2 regions of the Promicromonospora noduliphila genome follow, and region 2 is predicted to be linked to the other one. Evidence: predicted binding sites of a transcription regulator. Region 2 holds the regulator's gene; the other holds the start of a gene.
What was found. The regulator Rex, encoded in region 2, represses fermentation and respiration genes when NADH is low (regulators of the CRP and FNR family bind a similar motif). The targets are predictions, from matches to a motif close to CTTGTGAANNNNTTCACAAG.
Positions count from the first base shown of each region.

Region 1 (3,349 bases), 2.2 Mb from region 2:
CCGCGAGCGCCTGCGCGCGCTGCCCACCTTCCCCCGGCCCGGCCTCGCGGACTTCGACACGGAGGCGGTCCCGCCCACCCCGCACGAGCTGTTCGTCACCTGGATCGACGAGGCGATCGACGCCGGCGCCCTGCTCCCGCACGCGGCGACCCTCTCCACCGCCGACGCCGCAGGCCACGTCCACGCGCGCACGCTGCTCCTCAAGGACGTGACGGCGGACGGGTGGTGGTTCGCGTCGCAGTCCACAAGCCCGAAGGGCCGCGACCTGGCGGCCAACCCGCACGCCGCGATGACCTTCCTGTGGCCGGAGCTGGGCCGCCAGGTCAAGGTGACGGGCAGCGCGGCGCCGGCGGGGCAGGAGGCGAGCCAGGCGGACTTCCTCGCGCGCCCCGACCTCTCCCGCGCCGCCGGCCTGGTGAACCACCAGAGCGAACCGCTCTCCTCGCGGGTGGAGTACGAGCGCGCCTTCGCCGAGGCGCTGCGCGCCGTCACGGCGGACCCGAGCCGGGCCGCCCCGGACTGGACCGCGTACGCCCTGGCTCCGACCGAGGTCGAGTTCTGGCAGCAGCCGGACGACGGCCCGCAGGCCCGCCTGGTGTACCGGGCCGAGGCCACCGGCTGGTCCACCGGCCTGCTGTGGCCCTGAGCCCGCCCCTTTTCACGTGTCAGACGTACCGATCACCCGGGTGACCTGTGCGTCCGACAGCCACACCCGACGAAAGGACTCCCCCGTGACCACCACCACGAGCACCAGCACCGACCCGATCCCCCACGCGCTGGCCGACTCGGCGGCCGGGCTGGACGCGCTCCTGGCGGCCGTCGGGCAGCTCACCGACGACGACCTCGCCGAACCGTCGCCCCTGGCGGGCTGGACCCGCGGGCACGTGCTGTCCCACATCGCGGGCGTCGGCGGTGCGATGCTCCGGCAGGCGCGGGCGGCCGGGCGCGGTGAGGTGGTGCCCGTCTACGCGAGCCAGGACGCCCGCAACGCCGAGATCGAGGCCGGTTCGGGCCGGACGGTCGCCGAGCACCTCGCCGTCCTGACCGACCTGCGCGCAGAGCTGGCCGGCGCCTGGCCCGAGCTCGGCTCGCCGCTCTGGGCCGCCCCGAGCGGCTACCGCGGCGGACCACTGTCGGGCTGCGCCCTCGCCCTGTGGCGCGAGGTGCGGATCCACTCGGTCGACGCCCTCGCCGGCACGTCCCAGGCGTGGGGCTACGACACGTGGGACGACGCCCTGTGCGCCCACCTGCGGGAGTTCCTCGCCGTCCGGCTGCCCGACGGCATGTCCGTGGACGACGTCGAGGGCGACCCGCGCGACGTCGTCGCCTGGCTGGCCGGACGCGTGCCGGCGACGCCGCTGGCGGGCGACCTGCCCGAGCTCGGGCCCTGGCCGTCCGCCGCGCCGGCGAGGTGACACGGTGCGCCCCGGCGAGGTGAACGCGGTGTGCGGGCGGGGCGGGCGGCGGGCGTGAGGGAGGTCACGGAACAGGTCACGTGATTCGTGCCACAGCGCTCGTTCCGCTTTTCACAAGCCCGCTATCGTTCTAGCCGTGACTTCTTACCACCAGAGCGCCCCCCGTCCCTCCGATGAGGTAGACGTCGCGCTGATCGGCGGAGGGATCATGAGCGCCACCCTCGGCGCGCTGCTCACGATCCTCGAACCCACCTGGCGCATCGGGATCTACGAGCGACTCGACGAGGTCGCGCTGGAGTCGTCCAACCCGTGGAACAACGCGGGTACCGGGCACTCCGCGCTCTGCGAGCTGAACTACACGCCGGAGCGCGCGGACGGCTCCGTGGACATCTCCAAGGCGGTGAAGATCAACGAGCAGTTCCACACCTCGCGCGAGTTCTGGAACCACCTGCTCACCGCCGGCCTGATGGAGGGCACGGACTTCATCAACGTCACGCCGCACATGACGTTCGTGCGCGGCGCCGACAACGTCGACTTCCTGCGCCGGCGCTACGAGGCGCTCAGCGGCCACCCGCTGTTCAGCGACATGGAGTTCAGCTCCGACCCCGCCGTCATCGGGCAGTGGGCCCCGCTGATGACCCTGGACCGTGACGCCGACGAGCCGATCGCCGCCACCCGCGCCGCCGCGGGCACGGACGTCGACTTCGGCTCGCTCACCAAGAAGCTGATCGGCTTCGCGACCGCGAACAACGCGGAGCTGCACGTGAACCAGGAGGTCAAGGGCCTCAAGAAGCTGCGGGACGGCCGCTGGCGCCTCACCCTGCGGGACCGGTCCTGGAACGCTGCGACCCTCCGCCGCACCGTCACGGCGAAGTTCGTCTTCGTGGGCGCGGGCGGTGGCGCGCTGCCGCTGCTGCAGGCCTCTGGCATCAAGGAGGCGCGTGGCTACGGCGGCTTCCCGATCTCCGGCGAGTTCCTGCGCACCGCCAACCCCGAGCTCGTCGCCCAGCACCACGCCAAGGTGTACGGCAAGGCCGACGTCGGCGCGCCGCCGATGTCCGTGCCGCACCTGGACACCCGCATCGTGGACGGCAAGAGCTACCTCATGTTCGGCCCCTACGCCGGGTTCAGCCCCAAGTACCTCAAGAAGGGCAAGTACCTGGGCCTGATCACCTCCCTGCGCCTGCACAACGTGTTCTCGATGCTGGGCGCCGGCGTGAAGAACCTCGACCTCACCGGCTACCTGGTGGGCCAGCTCGCCGCCGCGCCGGAGACCAAGTTCCACGAGCTGCAGCGCTTCATGCCGACGGCGCAGCCCGGCGACTGGGAGAAGATCGTCGCCGGCCAGCGCGTCCAGGTGATCAAGTGGGTCAAGGGCAAGGGCGGCGTGCTGGAGTTCGGCACCGAGGTCGTCGCGTCGTCGGACGGGACGATCGCCGGCCTGCTGGGTGCCTCCCCGGGCGCCTCGACCGCCGTCGCGGCGATGACGGGCCTGCTGGAGCGCTGCTTCCCCGCCCAGTACGCCGAGTGGAAGCCGCAGCTCACCACGATGATGCCGAGCCTCGGCGGCGGCATCGCCGACGACGCGGCCCAGCTCACGGGCGGCGCCGACCGGATGGTCCCGGCGGGGGCCTGAGCCGGCGGCGTCGGCGGCTCATCCCGCGAGGTCGGCAGTTAGCTCTGCGAGGTCGGCAGTTGGCATCGAGATCGGTCCAGGCCTGTGCCGATCTCGATGCCAACTGCCGACCTCGTGCGAAAGTGCGGACTCTGCGCCGCTCTTCATACTGCAGATCGATACACTTTCTGTAACTTTTCGCAGCGTCCAGAGCACGTCAGCCAGTCGTCAGGCCCATCAGGCGCTCCGTCCAGCGGTTCAGGAGTCGATCGATCGTCTCGACCGCCACCAGGGTGCGGGGCATGCGGGCGCGCACGGC
Region 1 is NZ_CM167806.1:4,530,134-4,533,482, forward strand. Features, by position in the region: gene AC0QU1_RS19875 (pyridoxine/pyridoxamine 5'-phosphate oxidase) at 1-646, shown strand, start outside; gene AC0QU1_RS19880 (maleylpyruvate isomerase N-terminal domain-containing protein) at 732-1,415, shown strand; gene mqo (malate dehydrogenase (quinone)) at 1,624-3,051, shown strand; gene AC0QU1_RS19890 (hypothetical protein) at 3,248-3,349, opposite strand, start outside.
Region 1: mqo (malate dehydrogenase (quinone)) is a predicted target of Rex. The motif match lies at 1,514-1,533, and genes of this name have one in related genera.

Region 2 (3,349 bases):
GCTCTGGCGCCTCCGAGAGCTGCACGAGCAGGCTGTACTCGCCGAGGGAGAGGTCGAGCGTCCGGTCGTGCACGGCGCCGAGCGCCTCCACGAACCGCGCGCTGCCCTCCAGATAGTGCCGCCACGAGACCTGCTGCTCCTCGGTCAGCCACAGGTCGTTCTCCTCGATCGTCTGCGCCGTCATTTCGCCCACCGCCTTCGGTCTAGGAATACGTTACGGGACCGGTTATGTTGGACCTCATCGATTAGTTGATCCCTCAACTATCCACGCAAATCGCCGCACCACACAAGGAGTTTTTCCTCATGGCCACCCCGCTCCCCGCAGGTCTCACGACCGGCACCTACGACCTCGACCCCGCCCACACCACCGCCACCTTCTCCGCCCGGCACGCGGGTATCGCGAAGGTCCGCGGCTCCATCGCCGTCACGACCGGCACCATCACGGTGGGCGAGGACCTCGAGTCGTCGAGCGTCACCGCCGAGCTGGACGCCGCCTCGGTCCGGACGGGCGACACCGGCCGCGACAACCACCTGAAGAGCGCCGACTTCTGGCACGCGGAGGAGAAGCCGACCTGGACGTTCACGTCCACCGGCGTCCGGGCCGACGGCGACGACTACATCATCTCGGGTGACCTCACCATCAACGGCATCACCAAGGGTGTCGAGCTCGAGACCGAGTTCACCGGCACCGCCAAGGACCCGTTCGGCAACGAGCGCATCGGCTTCGAGGCCGAGCTCGAGGTCAACCGCAAGGACTTCGGCCTCACGTGGAACGCCACGCTGGAGACCGGCGGCTTCCTGGTGAGCGACAAGGTCAAGATCTCCCTGGACGTCAGCGCCATCGCCAAGGGCTGACCCTCAGCCACGCCCAGGTCGGCAGTTGGCATCGAGATCGGTCCAGCGCTGGACCGATCTCGATGCCAACTGCCGACCTCAGCGCAGGATCTCAGCAGGGTGCCGATCTCGGCGTCGCGCACCGATGACCATCGCAGGGGCAGCCCACACCAGCCAGAGCAGCGCAGAGTCAGAGCGATGCCGCGCGCGTCGCCGCGTGGAACGCCAGGATCTGCAGCTCGCCGCCGACGTCGACCGACCGCACCACCACGTCGTCCGGCACCTGGAGCGCCACCGGCGCGAAGTTCAGGATCTCGCGCACGCCGGCGCCCACCACGGCGTCCGCCACGTCCTGGGCCGCGTGGCCAGGCAGCGCGAGCACCACCATGGAGACCCGCTCGCGCTCGATGACGCCGGCCACCTCGCGCACGTGCTCGACGGTCACGCCGGCCACGCGGGTGCCCACGACGTCGGGCGACGCGTCGAGCAGCGCCACCACCTGGAAGCCGCGCGTCGCGTACCCGGAGTAGTTCGCGAGGGCGTGCCCGAGGTTGCCGATGCCAACGATCGCGAGCCGGTGCTCCGTCTCCAGGCCCAGGGCGACGGTGATGTACGAGGCGAGCGACTCGACGTCGTACCCGACGCCGCGCGTGCCGAACGAACCCAGGTACGAGAGGTCCTTGCGCAGCTGCGCCGAGCTCACGCCCGAGCGTTCCGCGAGCTCCGTCGAGGACGTGAGGTCCACTCCCTCGGCCGCCAGGTCCCGCAGGGCGCGCAAGTAGTACGGCAGCCGCCCCACGGTTGCTGCCGGTACCGCCCCGTCACTGAGTTCGACCACGTGCTGCTCCCCTCCCCGCAACCACTGTGTCGCGGGCGTACGCACACACTGCCTGGACGATCATGCCAGCAGGCGGGCCAGGCGCGCACCGTCCACACGCCAGAAACCTTGCTGGACCCCGTCCACCTCGACCACGGGGACGTACTCCCCGTACTTCTCCCGCAGCGCGGGCGCGCTGTCGATGTCCACCTCACGCCAGTCAACCCCAGCGTCCGCGCACACGCGCACGACGACGGCGCGCGCGTCCTCGCACAGGTGGCACGACTCGCGCGTGTACAGGACGACCCGGGTCTCGGCAGGAGCTGTCACGCCCCGAGGTTACGTCAGGTGCGGGGCGCCGGACGGTCGGTGTCCGGCAGCCGTCCGTCCGCCCACCGCACGCCCCAGGCGAGCACCAGGAAGACGACGGCGACGATCCCCGAGTTGGTCACCGCCCCGGCGTAGCCCAGCGTGTTCACGTCCAGGAACGGGTACGGGTACCAGCCCGTGACGGCGCCGCGCGCGAACGTGTAGCCGAGCCACGCGATCGGGTAGGCGACCGACCACCACACGGCCTGCGCGGTCACGCGCGGGCGCGGCCCCACCCACAGCCAGACGACGACGGCGCAGACGGGCGACAGCACGTGCAGCATCATGTTCGACACCTGCCCGGCCGCCGTCAGCTCCACGAGGCCGCGCAGCATGGTGTTGTAGACGATCCCGGTGACCGTGATGCACAGCAGGGCGTCCAGACGCAGCACCCGGAAGACCGGTCCGTCCCGGCGCGGGTCCACCGCGAGCGCCAGCGAGACCCCGCCGATCAGCAGGTTCGACTGGATGGTGAAGTAGCTGAACAGCCGGACGATGCGTTCGGCGTGCGTGGGGGCGATCCCGGGGCCGCCGGTGAGCGCGACGAAGAGCTCGATGGCGAACCCGCCGAGGGCGAAGAAGGCGACCAGCAGGTGCAGCGCCCGCGCGAGGGAGGCCCCCTCCAGAGTCCTGATGTTCTGCGTCACTTCCCGGTTCTACCAGCGCTTCCGCACGCGTGCCCGGTCAGGACTTGCGCGGTCTGACGCGCGGCTAGAGTGGCCTCCATGCCGTCGACGCACCTCCTGTCCGCCACCGCGGCGTTCTTCGACGTCGACAACACGATCATCCGCGGTGCGAGCGCCTTTCACCTGGCAAAGTCCGCGTACCAGCGCAAGTTCTTCGGCACGCGGGACATCCTCAAGTTCGCCCTGGTCCAGGCGCGGTACCTGCTGTGGGGGGAGAACAAGGAGGAGATCGACCAGGTGCGCGACCGCGCCCTGTCGCTCATCGCCGGCCGCAGCGTCGCGGAGATCGCCACCCTCGGCGAGGAGGTGTGGGACGCCGTCCTGTCCCTGCGGATCTACCCGGGCACGCGCCGGCTGCTCGACGAGCACCTCGCCGCGGGCCACCAGGTCTGGCTCATCACGGCGACGCCGGTGGAGATCGCGCAGCTCATCGCCCGCCGGCTGGGCGCGACCGGGGCGCTGGGGACCATCGCGGAGCACAAGGACGGCTTCTACACCGGCCGGCTCATGGGTGACCTCATGCACGGCCAGGCAAAGGCCGACGCCATCGTCGCGCTCGCGGACGAGGAGGGCATAGAGCTCGAGGAGAGCTATGCCTACGGGGACTCGCTGAACGACCTGCCGATGATGCGGGCCGTGGGCC
Region 2 is NZ_CM167806.1:670,015-673,363, reverse strand. Features, by position in the region: gene AC0QU1_RS02875 (MarR family winged helix-turn-helix transcriptional regulator) at 1-184, opposite strand, end outside; gene AC0QU1_RS02870 (YceI family protein) at 304-855, shown strand; gene AC0QU1_RS02865 (redox-sensing transcriptional repressor Rex) at 1,025-1,672, opposite strand; gene AC0QU1_RS02860 (glutaredoxin family protein) at 1,733-1,981, opposite strand; gene AC0QU1_RS02855 (Pr6Pr family membrane protein) at 1,996-2,667, opposite strand; gene AC0QU1_RS02850 (HAD family hydrolase) at 2,746-3,349, shown strand, end outside.